Regions from separate parts of the Thalassotalea ponticola genome, predicted to be linked through region 1. Evidence: predicted binding sites of a transcription regulator. Region 1 holds the regulator's gene; each other region holds the start of a gene.
What was found. Region 1 encodes LexA, which represses DNA repair genes until DNA is damaged. Its sites were predicted from a motif close to TACTGTATNNNNATACAGTA; they were not measured.

Region 1 (5,199 bases):
AATAGGCGATGATCGGATGGTACTTATCTGCATTTTGTTCAAGCTGCTCATAGGGCATTGCCAAAATTGAAAAGGAAAAATATGCTGACGATAAAAGTACAACAAAAAGCAACAGCAACTTAAGACCTGATAACTGAAAATGTATTCTATCCCGCACTACTGAGTCCATCTAAATATCCATACATAATTGCTGCGAATTTTGCTTTGGCCTATAACAGTTGTAATAAGTGGAAATATCCATGAAATACGGAATTATTCCACGTTTTATTTAATGATAATTATCGGTATTACTAGAACGACCGTTGTTCGCTCAAAGCGGAAGTAAATTTCCACTATGTTTTTATTTAATTTACTGATTAAACGTCAAAAGTAAAAGTGTCTATTACGACGATTCGTGACATGAAACTCAACAACATGTGCTACAAACTATTGATTTTAATGATAAATGCAATCGACACGGAACGATTTCGTTGCGCCTCAATAAGAGCTAAGCTGTTGATTATAAATAGGAATAAAAAAAGGATCTACGTTATGTAGATCCTTAATTTCATATCAGCCCAGCGTAAGCGGCCTTTTTTGTGCCCGGAATTTGACTATAAACAATTGAAAAGGTTAATGTATATTCAAGTGTTAGCAATCTAAACGTAACTGAAAAATTTAAAATAAATAGTTACTTAACAGGGAAATTACTTTGAATCAGCTATTAATAACCAATATAACAGTGATGTGTTTTTTGTTAGGTTGTGCTTCAACAAACAATGAAACTTTAAGTTTTAATAGCAAATGTGAAGGCTTTGAGTCCAATGACTCCGACAGGCTCGAATATAATTCTTATAAGAACTCTATCAATAGAGTAGCTCCTAAGTACCCAATTCAAGCGGCAAGAGATAAAGTTGAAGGGTATGTTCAATTTAATTTTGATATATCTGAACAAGGCAAGCCAATAAATATTGAACCAATATCGTCATTTCCTTCAGATACTTTTATAGACGCTGCAAAACAGGCTCTTTCACAGTGGGAATATATCCCTATGACTAAAAGTGGCTCGCCAGCATTAAGCAAGTGCCATAGTGTACAAATTGATTTTAGGCTGAGCTAAGACTGCAGAGTCGAGCTACGTACATTGTTGTGCTTAGAATTATATTTTAGTTAGGCTCAATATTCTTACTAGGACGTTAATATGAATAAATGAAAACCGCCTTCTTCACAAGGCATTAACCTTAAGTGGGGCGACCAACAAATTCGAGGCTTAGTCCTCGAATTTTTATTCATAAAAGTGAATATTTGACTTGGCGGTCGGTTAGGTTAGTATGAAGCGAAGTGGCGGAGGCAACTACCGCTTTGAGCGATAAGCAGACCTTATTAATACGATGAATAACAATAAGAAAAAATTAATCCGGATGCTGGCTATTCAAGTGTTGTTGACTGCCATTCACAAATATTTAGATACGCCAAATGATGTGAGTTTTATTACTTGGCACTTCTTAGCTGCATTGGGTTTTGGAATATATGTTATTTGGTTCGCTTTGAATCTACGATGCCCAAATTGCGGTGCTGGTCAGGTATTCCGAGGTTTAAGTGCGTTTAACATTCGGTGGCCTGAGAACAATTGCCACAAATGCGAAAAGCCTTTAGGCTAACAGGCAGTAAAGAGCGATCAACGGTCGGTTTAGTAATACCGATAATTATCATTTAATAAAACGTGGAATAATTCCGTGTTTCATGGATATTTCCACTTATTGCAACTGTTATGAGGATCAAAAGAGTGTTAGAGGACGTCAAGAATGCTTTTCATTTTGCGTTTGACAAATTCAGCCCGATTTTGGTCGGATGGACAATCGGCTTATATTTCTTAGGCGCTTTTTCATCTCCTGAGAATATTGACAATACTCATATAGCAAATTTTGATCGCTTTATAACCCTTTGTTTAATTTGTTTTGGTTTAGCCTTTTTATTTAAGCTTTTTAAGTTGCGCAGATCCCCATAACAAGGCAATAAAGTCATGGACGCAAAACAGTTGGCTGCGCTCGTGCCTCGCTTATTTTAGCCAACTATTTTGCGCCACTTATTGAGGTGTTATTACCTCGAAACCAGCGTATATTAGCAATTGCTAACGGGCAGAAAATGGCACAAAGCGGTCATAGCCTATTAGCAGATCTACGATTAGTGTGATTGTCAGATTTGGTTAAGACCTATTATTCACGTCTGACAGTTCAAGTCGAGACTTATACAAATTAAGTCAACGTCACAAGATGCTTATATGGACCAATAACTGGTTAAATACAAAAGATTGGCATTCAAATCACAAAGACCTTAGATAGGCTCATTTTTTGATCTTATCACCTCATTTTCGATCATTTTCCAGCAAAAACATGACAGTTCACTGAAGTTAACCCGCATTAAAGTATTTGCTCAGTTTATTTTGCTTGGATTATTTTAGAAATAAACTGGATTGCACACACACATACCTTATTTTTAATTTGCTGTTGCGATAATCCACAAGCTGTATATACTAACAGTAACTGTACGAATAAACAGGCCAAATTAACATGCGAGCACTAACTGCCAGACAACAACAAATATTTGATTTAATCAAAGAAACAATAAACGCCACCGGTATGCCACCGACACGTGCTGAAATTGCTAACTTTTTTGGCTTTAAATCTGCCAACGCCGCCGAAGAACATTTAAAAGCACTAGCCAAGAAAGGCTTTATTGAAATGCTGCCAGGCACGTCACGCGGTATCAAACTCGCAGAAGAGCACATCGACGACGACGGCCTACCACTTATTGGTCGCGTCGCTGCCGGTGAACCCATTTTGGCACAAGAGCACATTGAAGATAGATACAAAATTGATGGCAACCTATTTCATCCAGCCGCCGATTACTTACTGCGCGTTAACGGCGAGAGTATGAAAGATATTGGTATTATGGATGGTGATTTACTTGCCGTGCATCAAACAACTGATATCCACAATGGCCAAGTTATTGTTGCTCGTGTGGAAGATGACGTTACCGTAAAGCGTTTTAAACGAGAAGGTAATGTGGTGTACTTACACGCCGAAAATAAAGACTTTGAACCGATTGTCGTTGATTTAGCCGCAACGCCTTTTAATGTTGAAGGTATCGCAGTAGGTGTTATTCGCAACGCCGACTGGATGTAATAGCGGTAGTCTCACTGCTAACTGCTAACTGCTAACTGCTAACTGCTAACTGCAGTTCTATTATCTACCAATAGAAACTCACCTTTTACAATCGAACAATCAAGCGCCTTTTGTTGAAGGCGCTTTTTTATTTGTCCCGCAGAACACTATCCCTTTACACCGACACCTTTAGTGTGAAACATTTTTCCCTCCGACGAAAAAATCGTAAATCCATAAAAAATAAAGAGTATTTGCTCTACACGTAGTCATTACTAAATATCCAAAAATTCTATCATTTTTTACACAAACAGCTTTACCTCGTATAAAAATTGAGTAATTCTAGTATACGTATTAATCAGTTATTGGCATTTGTATCGCGTAATAACGAAAAAGCGCAACACATAACAACAATAACACGCGCAATATCTACCACATCAAAACCCAACGTAGATTTGCTGTACGTAAATAACAGCGGTGAAATTTCAACCGCACTATAAAAATAAAATTTACGGAAATTTGCGACATCGAATTAAGATGTATCTTGTCCTTCTTTCTGTATTTTCTTTGGCTTAATAAGCAGAGGAGATGTCGAGTGAAAAGACGCAACCTGAGTTGGCTGTTGTTGACAAGTATGTTTGTCAGTTCAGTTCATGCTGAGTCGCAATTCAATATGACTAAAGGTGTGACGGATGTCAGCCAAAATGTCTATGACTTGCATATGATGGTCATGTGGATCTGTACCGCCATCGGTATTGTCGTATTTGGGGCCATGTTTTGGTCAATGCTTTTCCACCGTAAATCAAAGGGATCTAAGCCAGCTGATTTTCATGAAAGCACGAAAGTAGAGATACTGTGGACGGCCATTCCTGTTTTTATTCTTATTGCCATGGCATGGCCAGCAACCAAAACGCTGATCGCCATGGAAGATAACTCAAATTCCGATATCACCATTCAAGTCACCGGTTCACAATGGAAGTGGCATTATAAATACTTTGATCAAGGCATCGAGTTTTACAGTGTGTTAGCCACTCCGAGAGAACAGTTTGACAATCGCGAAGGTGAAGGCGCGCCCAAGGGTGAAAATTACTTGTTAGAAGTCGATAAGCCGTTGGTAATTCCGGTAAATAGAAAAGTCCGCTTCTTAATTACCTCTGATGACGTCATTCACTCGTGGTGGGTACCCGCGTTTGCAGTCAAGCAAGATGCAAACCCAGGCTTTATCAACGAAGCGTGGACTAAGGTCAACGAGCCAGGTATTTATCGCGGCCGATGCGCCGAGTTGTGTGGCAAAGACCACGGTTATATGCCGATTGTGGTTGATGTTCGCAGCGAAGTCGACTACGAGCAATGGATTAACGAGCAGAAAATTGCCATAACCAAAGCGAAACAAGCTGAAGCGGCATCGCTCAATGCACAAATGAGTATGGACGAGCTAATGAGCTTAGGTCAACAAACCTACACCGCCCACTGCGCCGCCTGTCACCAACCCAATGGTCAAGGCTTACCACCGGCATTCCCAGCCTTGGCGGGCTCGGGCATTGCGATAGACCCAGAAAAAGTCAGCGAACACATTAATGTGGTCTTTCACGGTCGTGCTGGTACCGGTATGCAAGGCTATGGCAAACAGTTGAGCCTTAAAGAAATTGCCGCTGTTGTCACCTATGAGCGAAACGCTTGGGGCAACAACACAGGCGATGCAGTACAAGCCAAAGATGTTCAAAACACCGCGTCAGGTGACTCAGCCGATACTGCCGATACGGCTAGTGCAGCGCCAGCGTCAACAGCACCGACTAGTCAGGCACTAGTCGCTGACGTCGCAAGTGATGCCGAACAAAGCGTTGCGGCCAGCGCAAGCGATACCATGGACGACTTAGAAATGAGTGAGCTAATGACACTCGGCGAACAAGTTTATATAGCTAAATGTGCCGCTTGTCATCAAGCCAATGGCGAGGGTATGCCACCGGCATTTCCCGGCTTAAAAGGCAGCGCTATCGCAACTGGTGATATCAGCGCCCATATTGATATGGTCGTTAACGGTAAGCCAGGTACGGCGATG
Region 2 (5,199 bases), 420 kb from region 1:
GAACCTGACGTATCAAAGTTATCAGGTAAAATGGGGGCCACTTTTATGTGTTCTAGCTCTAACGCCATGCCCGCCTCGCGTGCCATGATCAGTAACTTTCGAGCGACGTCCATGCCGCTTAAATCATCTCTTGGATCGGGTTCGGTAAACCCGTTTTGCTTGGCGATTTGAGTTGCTTTTGAAAACTTAACCCCTTGGTCTAGTTGACCAAAGATGTAAGACAAGGAACCCGATAACACCCCTTCAAACTGGACTAATTTATCGCCTGCTTGAAATAGCTTTTGCAAGGTATCAATGACAGGAAGCCCAGCTCCAACATTGGTTTCATATAAAAACAAGCGATTGGTTTTACGCGCCGCATCCCTTAGCTGGCGGTAGTATTGCCAACTGTCGGTGTTGGCTTTTTTATTTGGCGTAATAACGTGAAAGCCTTCATCGAGATAATCGACATACTGACGACTCAACGCACTATCCGAGGTACAATCAACCAATACAGGATTAATCAGGTGTTGTTCGCGCACAAAGTCTTTAACCACGCTGACACTTAATGGACTAAACTCCTTTTTCAAATCTACCGCTTGCGAAAATTCTGTTTGCCACTCGCTGGTGCAAATCCCATCGCGGTTAAATACCACCCCCTTTGAGTTGGCTATACCATAGACCTTCAGGTCGATGCCTTGTTTCTTTAACGACGCTTGCTGACGTCCTATTTGGGTGAGTAGCGCACTGCCAACCACACCACAGCCGACGATAAACACATCAATCGTATGACGTTTAGAAAAGAAATTTTGGTGACACACCTTTAATGCATCCGTACTTTTTCGCTGTTCAATAACCACAGAAATACTGCGCTCTGATGAATCTTGGGCAATGGCGATAACGTTGACCCGAGCTTGCGCCAGCGAACTAAATAACTTTCCCGCAACCCCTCTTTGATGATGCATGCCATCACCCACTAAAGACACGATAGATAAATTAGATTGCATATCGATGGGATCGAGTAACTGATTGAGCAGCTCTAACTCAAATTCCGTTTGCAAGCTTTGCTGGGCGCGATACGCATCGCGAGAGTAGACACAAAAACTAATGCAATACTCTGATGACGACTGACTGATCAGCACCAGAGAAATGTTTTCGTTACTCATACACGCGAATATGCGACTGGCCATGCCGACCATGCCTTTCATTCCCGGTCCGGAAACATTAATCATGGTCAGTTCATCGAGATTTGATATGGCTTTAACTTGCTTGGTAACTTGGCTTGTATCTGAAATAAGAGTGCCTTTGGCGGCTAAATTTAGGGTATTTTTGATCAAACAAGGAATGTGATGCTGAGCAATAGGCCCTATTGTTTTAGGGTGTAACACTTTGGCGCCAAAATAACTCAGCTCCATAGCCTCTTGATACGATAAATGTTCTAACAAGCTGGCGTCTTTGATCAATCTTGGATCGGCGTTGTACACACCGTCAACGTCTGTCCAAATTTCACAGCATTGCGCATTGACACAGACACTGAGTACGGCGGCCGAATAATCAGAGCCATTGCGCCCCAAGGTGGTGGTTTTTCCCGATGGTGAAACGCCAATAAACCCAGGCATTACGCTAATGCGATGACGTTCGCTGTAATGTTCTGAGAACAATTGTCTGGCTAATACCAAATCGGCTACGGCGTCAAGCGACGATTCATTGGTGCGCAAGAACAGCTCAGGCTCAAAAACAGCGATCGTTTGCTGATCTGTATTTAACAGCGCTTCTAATATCGCGACACTTAATCGCTCGCCTGTGCAAATGATTTGTGCGCGGATGTGATCGGGACAGTAATCGAGCATCGCAGCTCCGTTTAACCAACGCTTGAGCTTTTGACTTTGCGATGCAAATGCCTGCTCCGCATGGTGGCGATTAAACGGCCGTGGTAGATTATCTAACTGATCAAATATGCCATTAACGAGGTGTTGATACTGTTCGAGTTGTTGCTCAATCGAGTCGCTGTGCAAATACTCTGTCATCGCCAACAAATGATTGGTCACCCCCTGTGGTGCCGACACCACAATAGCCACCGGTGCTTGTTGGCTTTTCGCCTCAATAATATCGCACACGGTATTAAATCGCTGCCCGTTGGCAAGAGACGACCCACCAAACTTTATCACTCTCATAGTATTTTCCCTCACCCAACGTTGTCGTTAACACATAATGCAAAAGCCCAATGCCATAAATAAAAAAGCCCGTACCTTGGTCGGTTACGGGCTTTGCTGTTGATTTGATAATTTACACGCTAGCCACCGACCGCCATTGTCATATCAATGGTGGTAATAAGCATGATGTCGGTGAGGCGAATAAATACTTTCATAGTTTCACTGTGCCTTAGCCGGTAATGTCTGTCAAGACGGAATTTACAAACAATTAACATTATTAATTCCGTTGTAGTCAATCAGGTTAGGCTGTAGAGAATGTCGCGATATAAAACTGCATGACGAGCGACTGCAGTCCCCAGAGCTTTATAGGACCGTTGGTTAGGTGTGGCTATGTTGCCAATACAAGTGCTGCTGGTGGGTTATTAACCACTGTTTAGCATCCTCTATCGGTTGATAAAATTGGTTCACCAGTTGCCAAAATTGGCGCGAGTGATTTAGGTGCTTTAAATGACATAACTCGTGGATAACGACATAGTCTTGAACCCAACTTGGCGCCATGACTAGAAGCCAGTTAAGCTTGACGTGCCCGCTGGCATCACAACTGCCCCAACGAGTTTTAAAGTAGCGTACGGTAACCTTGTCGGCGACCAAACCAGTCGCTTGTTGCCATATTTTGATGCGTTCTAATAACTGCTGCTGCGCCTGCTTTTTGTACCACTGGTGCAGTTGACTTTTAACCTGCTGCTCTGTCGAACAAGTGTGATTAGCGGTTAACGTCAGCTGCAGTTGATCGCCGATAACCGTCACCTGCAAAGCGCTGCCAGTTGTCACCGACAACCTCAACGGCGCGCCACCGTAGTAAAATAGTTGTCCCGATTGATAGTTGCGCCTTGGCGCTTGATATTGACCTTGTAAGGCGATTTTTTGTCGCAGCCACTCTCCCTTGGCAATGACGAGCTGGTGGATATAATCATCACTAACACCTTGCGGAGCCAGCACCCTCACCTGCCCTTGCTTGACCTGTAAACTGATGGTCTTGCGACGAGCGCTTTTTATCAACTGATAAGCTATGTCATTCATGTCCGTGCTAGTGCAATATTGGTGGACACAAATTAAGCTTTTGCATCGTCAGCAACTGCTGATTTTTTAGTTGCGGCTTTAGCTTTTTTAACTTCAACCGATGCATTGGTAGATTTTTTTGTCTCAGGTTTTGGTTTTTTGGCCAGCAGAGATACCAATACCTGTTCGCGATTTTTCGCTAAAAAGATACTAATGTCTTCTACTGTTTGCTCATCGAGTTCCAATGTTGATTGATCGAGTAACACCGACAAATTATCGGCCATATCGAGCATTTTGTCGTACTCATCGGCAGCCTTTTTGTCCATAAACGTATTAACCTCCACCCCATTGCGAACTACTACAAAGCGACTTTCTACAGCCATCGTATTTCCCTTCTAAACCGTCAAATCAACGCAACTAGAGCAAGTTAAAAACCACTCGAGCTTTGCCAATTTGTGTGAATTGTTTCAGTAAGTGTATATTTATACAGTAATTTAACAGGTTTTATGCCTGTCATCTAGGATTAATTTTATTTTCTCTTATTCACTTATCGCAGTTTACCAGCAATTGGTCGCTGACCCGCTCCCTCAAGCCAGTCAGTTTTGCCACTGGATGTAACTATTTGTGTCAACGCCAATCAATTCAAAGCCTCAAAAACCAAACAAAAAGCATTAAATATCAATGCATTATACAAAAAGCAAACAAAATTAACGGCTGCTTTTTTTGTTACATTCACTGGCTCTTTCGTTAACAAACTTTAAACAAAAATAGGTCATTATTATATCAACAGCGAACAACGCAGTATCTGTTAATCAACGTCGGTAAAACACAACAGCAAAACAACGTAACGAAACAGAACGCAACTAAACAGATTGAAACAGAATAACCTATGTGGAGAGCAACAATGAAAACACTTACTTTAGTAGCTTTAATGACAACCAGTATGACTTTATCAGTTCAAGCCAATGCCGATAGCACTATGGACCCATACATTGAAAGTGCCCTTGTGCAAGTCTGCAAATCAGCCCAATCAAATGATTTAAGCGATATGCGAAGCACCATTAAAAGCTTTCGCCTAAATGAAAAAACGGTTGCCCAAAACGTCGTGTGTAACGGTGATAACATTATTAACTTTGCGGAAGATGCAGGCGCATATAAAACAGCAAATCATTTGCAGCAGCGCCTCGGCGAGAGTGAAATCACCGATTTAGCCTATGTCTATGCGGTTACTTTTTAAATGAAATATATCGCTAACGCGACACAGCAATACAGTTCCCCCCTAAGCGCTTAGGAACGTACCTTACGACCTAGGCGCTTATTTTTTGCAAAAAAAATTAGGTATTAATCAGTGGCGTTCACCTGTGCTGTTCAACGCGAATATCAATCTCTGTTTAAGTCGGTTATGTTTTCGTTTAACTAAAGCGCCGTAGCAGCCAATTTGGAGCGAGTAATAATACATAACGCATAATCGCCCACGGCCACCATGGTAAAAATGCATTGCCGACCTCTTTTTCAATAGCCTTGACAATTTGCTTACATCCGCTGTGCACATCGACCATAAATGGCAATTTTTTGTTGTGATTGGTTATTTCCGTTTCGATATAACCAGGGTGAATTGAGGTGACGTTTATCGGTGTCGAAAGGGTATCAATGGCAATACCTTGTGCCATTGATTTTAATGCGGCTTTCGTTGCTGCATAAACCGTCATAGTATTGCCAAGGCCGGCTTCTGAGCTCATCGAGGACATGGTCACCAAATGGCCATGGTTTTGTAATCGAAAGATTTCCATCGCCGCTTCGCATTGTGTTAACGCGCCAATAAAGTTGGTCTCTGCGATCCGCTTATTGTGTTGATAGTGGCCAGAGCCGATCATTTTGCCACCGCCAATACCGGCATTAACAATAATGCGATCAAGTCCACCAAGTTGCTCTGCAGCTTGACTAAACACAGAAAACACTTGTTGCTCATCATTCACATCTAAAGCAAATACCAACACCCTAATTGTCG
Region 3 (5,199 bases), 590 kb from region 1:
GCCTATCGCTATCGATTAACATTTGTTGTTGATTGCTACTCAGACCGTATAAGCAGTTACTGATAAGTTTCGGGTAAGCACATTTGACAGGCCAGCGGCCACCGTATAAGTAAACGCTGTGTTTAAAGTTTTTAGTCCACTGTTGAATTTTGTTTGGCATCAATGGCATTTGAATGCCGGGTATGCGCTTAAGCACCTGCGTGGCGATAAAGCACGCCCCTCGATACATCGCCAAATTAGCCGATTCCAGACAGGTTGGCTTTAACAATATCGAACCAACCGATACCTCATTTATACACGAATACTGATGATAAGTGTGAGTCGCGCTACCACCACCGTTAAAAATGAAGTCGTCGGCAGTGGGTGTCAGTGCATCAACAAACTGCTGATAGCGATGCTGACTTTGCTGAAATACGCGTTCACGAGAGACAAAAGGTGTCGGGGCTTTGGTTACATGGCCGTCATACCCCATTAATCCATTGAGTTTTAGATGCTTTTTATTTTGACAAATGAACTGCTGTAAATTTTTTAATTGCTCAACATCACTCACACCGCCGCGCTTCATACCGATATCAATTTCTATTGCCACCTTAAAACAGATATTGTATTTGCGCCCCAAGGTGAGTAACTGTCGCGCCCGTGACTGATCGTCAACAAGCCAATGTATTTGCCCAATCTTAGCCTGCTGCTGTTGCTTAATTAGATATTTAATAATGTGCTCGACGCTATTGGTGGGCAGTGGTTTGCCCATCAAAATATCTGCCTCGTCAAAATGTTCTAACAACTCGAGGATAAACGGCGTGTGAAAACACATAAAGCGCGAACAATTCAGGCGCTCGCTGATATAGGACAACAGTTGTAAACTGGGGAGTGACGGCACCACCAAACGCAAGGCTTTATTTGCCACTTGTGCCTGTAATTGCTGAATATTATGGTCGAGTCTGTCTAAGTCAATAAATAAGCTCGGGCTGTTAATACCGGCTATTTTTAGGCATTTTTCATATTGTTGATAAGATTCTGTCATTGCCATATTCCCTGTTTAGTGTCGCCAATGTAAAACAGCCAACCTCTGTTTATATAATGCTTAACCAACAAACGCAATATCCACACAATTTCTTTAAAAACAACAACCTAAAAATAGTAACAGATGAATAAAAACCACGCTTATCACAGTGCTTTGGCGATAAAGGTTGCCAAAACGACCTGTTTAGATAACAAAAGCCATCGATAGTTCAAACTATCGATGGCTGTTCCACACTGCGTTGACCTTTGCCGTATATTTTTACCGCACGTTATTACAACGCCTGCAAATTGGCATAAGCGACAACTAGCCACTTACTGCCAACGTCAGTGAAGTTAACCTGAACGCGCGCCTGCTTACCTGCCCCTTCAAAATTGAGCACCACACCTTCACCAAACTTATTGTGCATTACCCGTTGACCTAATTTAAATCCACTATCGGCAAACGTATCTAAGCTGATGGTATTGCTAAACCGCCCCGTTGTTTTTGGTTTGCTGACTTGGTTGCGCATGCGAATTTCTTCCAAGTATTGGTCGGGAATTTCTTTTAAAAAGCGGCTTGGGCGATGGTATTTTTCTTGACCGTAAAGACGTCGCGTTTCTGCGTGGCTCAAATACAGTTTTTTCATTGCTCGGGTCATGCCTACGTAACACAATCGACGCTCTTCTTCTAAACGAACTAAGTCTTCGCTCGACTGTTGCGACGGAAACATGCCCTCTTCCATACCAACCATAAACACCAATGAAAACTCTAAGCCTTTGGCCGAATGCAGGGTCATGAGTTGCACCGCCGCTTCATAATCGTCGGCTTGCGACTCACCTGCTTCTAGTGCGGCATGAGTTAAGAATGCGGTCAATGGTGACATTTGTTCTTCTTGCTCGTCGACTTCAAAGGTTGAACAGGCGGTGACAAGCTCGTTTAAGTTTTCAATACGCGCTGCTGCGCGCTCGCCTTTCTCCGCTTGATACATAGCGTGCAAGCCTGAATGATGAATTACCTTTTTCGCTTGCTCGTCCAAATTTAGATCACAAATATCGTCATCTAATTGCTCGATCAATTCGATGAAGCCCTTAATCGCATTACTGGCACGACCGCTAAGTTCATTGTGTTTAAGCATATAGCGACACGCGTCCCACAATGTACAACCGTGGCTGCGCGCCGCATCGCGAATGTGGGCCAGTGTTTGATTGCCAACGCCACGGGTTGGCGTATTAATGATGCGCTCAAACGAGGCATCGTCATTGCGGTTGTTGATCAAGCGCAAATAGGCCAAGGCATCTTTAATTTCTTGTCGTTCGAAAAAGCGCAAACCGCCGTATATCCGATAGGGAATTTGTCCTTGTAGCAATGCTTCTTCCAGTAAGCGCGATTGCGCGTTGGAGCGATACAACAGCGCGACGTCGTCTAAGCTGTTGCCATCATCCAGCCACTGCTTGATTCGCGAAGCAATAAAACGCGCTTCGTCCAGTTCGTTAAAGGCGGTGTATACCGATATTTTTTCACCGTCACCATCTGTGGTCCACAGATCTTTGCCCAATCGATTGCTGTTGTTGGCAATAAGCGCATTGGCGGCGTTCAAAATATTGGCCGTTGAGCGATAATTTTGCTCTAGGCGAATAGTCTTCGCGTTAAAGTCCTTGTTAAAGTTTTGAATATTTTCGATTCGAGCACCGCGCCAGCCGTATATCGACTGGTCATCATCACCGACAATCATAATATTGCCGTTTTTTTGCGCCAGTAAATTTAGCCACGCGTATTGAATGGCGTTGGTATCTTGAAATTCGTCAACCAAAATATGACTAAACCGTTGCTGGTAGTGTTCGAGTAACAACGGGTTATTCAGCCACAATTCGTGCGCTCTTAACAATAATTCGGCAAAGTCCACCAAGCCTGCGCGATCACATGTTTCCTGATACACCTGGTAAATTTTAATGTAGGTTGCCTCAGTTGGATCAAATTGGTTGTCGATGTGTTTAGGACGTAAGCCTTCGTCTTTTTTGCCATTGATGTACCACATTGCCTGTTTCGCTGGCCATTTTTTTTCATCTAGGTTAAGCGAGCGAACCACGCGTTTAATCAGTCGCAGTTGGTCATCCGAATCAAGTACTTGAAAGCTTTGTGGTAAATTCGCCTCTTGAAAGTGCATGCGCAACAAACGATGGGCCAAACCGTGGAATGTACCAACCCACATACCATGGACATTACCATTGACCGCTTGCTCGACACGCGCCCGCATTTCTGCCGCTGCTTTATTGGTAAACGTTACCGCAAGAATACTGTGAGCTGATACTTGTTCAACTTGCATCAACCACGCAATGCGATGTACCAGTACTCTTGTCTTGCCTGATCCCGCACCGGCGAGTACCAATAGGTTTTCATTATCGGCGCCCACCGCTTCGCGTTGTTTATCATTTAATGAATCAAGTAATTCAGAGACATCCATAGTATTGTGATCTTGCTAGTAAATAAAAGTGAAAGTTAGTATACAACAAGCACTGTATAAAAATACAGCCCAGCAAGTACACTAACTGATAGGTGTGTTAAGCACGTTCAAAGTATACACCAGCGGCTAACGAATATCGCTTGGCAACGCGGTACACTGTAGCGACATTGCTCTTGGCTGTGCGCAGCTAACGAGGGTATCGCGCCGGCTCGTCAGCGGCAGGTATTGTGGCGTTGATGAACTCGCGAATGTGTTGATTTGAGGTTTTTAAATCGTCGCGACGCAAATACATCATATGGCCACTTCGATAACCCTCAAATCGCAAGCGAGATTTCATCAACCCACTTGGATCGAGCTGCCACATGGTGTACTTGGCATCAAAATAATTGGTTGCGCCATCAAAATATCCGGCTTGGATCATAACATTGAGATACGGATTTTGCGCCATCGCTTGACGCAGTTGTTCACCGCTGTTGTTATTGCTGCGATCCCACGGGTGAACGTTGCCAAACATATTGTATTTGACATCAGTTTTGTAGTTCAGTTGCTCGCGCAGATAGTAATTAATCGCCGGCGTAAATGAATGCAACCAAGACGTGAGCTCTGGCCAATAATCTTGTCGATCGCCGCTGTTGCGCTTATCAATACCCAAGTAGCGAGAATCCAAGCGACCTAAGGTTTTGCGGTCGCCTTTAAGCAAATTTTTCCAGAAGTATTGGTTGCTGACGTCGAGGTTATTATCCAATATTTGCTGTTTAGACAAGCCCGAGTATTGTGCCATTCGCGTGGCAATTTGGTCTTTTTGTTGCGGCTCGATAAAGCCCCCCAAAGCCAAAGCCGGAATCAGTTCATTGATAGTAAACTGCTCTACTTCCTCGACAAATTGCTCCAACGGCTGCGCTTGGTATTGTGGATCAAGCACCTTGTGATGCCATGCCGTGGCCGCGAAATACGGCAGTCTATTGGCTGCTTTAACCGGTCCGTCGCGTTCGATACCAATATCTGTTGGCGAGACTAAAATAACACCGTTGAGATACATCCACTGACGATTTTGCAATTCCAACGCTAACCCTGCAACGCGGGTTGTACCGTAACTTTCGCCAATGAGGTACTTCGGCGATTGCCAGCGATTATGGCGAGAGACAAAGGTATTGATCCACTCAGCTAGGTATTTAATGTCGGCGTTAACCCCAAAAAACAACTTTTGTTTTTCTGGCTCGGTTAGCGGCGCTTGTCCATCGGCGCTGACAATGCGTGAAAACCCGGTGTTCACCGGATTGACATATAAAATATCACTGACATCGAGTACCGAATAAGGATTGCTTTTAACACCATAAGGTTGCAGGGGATAACCTTCATCGTCGACGTTGATAACTTTCGGCCCAGTATACGCTAAGTGCATCCATACCGAAGCACTGCCTGGGCCGCCGTTAAACGAGATCAACAACGGACGGCTTGCTCTGTCTTTTACCTTATCGCGAGTGTAATAGGTATAGTGTAGAGATGCGATCACTCGATCTTTATCGTCCCAAACTGGCTGGGTACCCGTGGTCGCGGTGTATGCAAACGAAGTACCGTTTACCTTTGTCGTGTGTTGAGTTATCACCTTCGACTCCGCCTCTAGTGTGCGGGTTATCGCAGGCGCCTTGCCCTGACTATCGGCCGAGGCTGAGCTCAGAGGTAGCAGCGCAGTGGTAAACAGTATCAGCGCAATGGAAAAAATGTGTACTAAAAG

Region 2: a site for LexA is predicted at 3,664-3,683, ahead of ACAY30_RS03165 (YebG family protein). Genes of this name have one in related genera too.
Region 3: a site for LexA is predicted at 3,515-3,534, ahead of uvrD (DNA helicase II). Genes of this name have one in related genera too.

What each region holds. Positions count from the first base shown of each region.
Region 1 covers NZ_CP166871.1:308,693-313,891, reverse strand. Annotated here, with positions in the region: gene ACAY30_RS01410 (hypothetical protein) at 1-169, opposite strand, end outside; gene ACAY30_RS01405 (energy transducer TonB) at 692-1,099, shown strand; gene lexA (transcriptional repressor LexA) at 2,550-3,164, shown strand; gene coxB (cytochrome c oxidase subunit II) at 3,775-5,199, shown strand, end outside.
Region 2 covers NZ_CP166871.1:731,791-736,989, reverse strand. Annotated here, with positions in the region: gene thrA (bifunctional aspartate kinase/homoserine dehydrogenase I) at 1-2,153, opposite strand, end outside; gene ACAY30_RS03175 (hypothetical protein) at 2,273-2,407, opposite strand; gene ACAY30_RS03170 (M48 family metallopeptidase) at 2,511-3,212, opposite strand; gene ACAY30_RS03165 (YebG family protein) at 3,245-3,574, opposite strand; gene ACAY30_RS03160 (DUF3718 domain-containing protein) at 4,096-4,428, shown strand; gene ACAY30_RS03155 (SDR family oxidoreductase) at 4,604-5,199, opposite strand, start outside.
Region 3 covers NZ_CP166871.1:3,070,768-3,075,966, forward strand. Annotated here, with positions in the region: gene ACAY30_RS13520 (alanine racemase) at 1-1,024, opposite strand, end outside; gene uvrD (DNA helicase II) at 1,296-3,464, opposite strand; gene ACAY30_RS13530 (S10 family peptidase) at 3,652-5,199, opposite strand, start outside.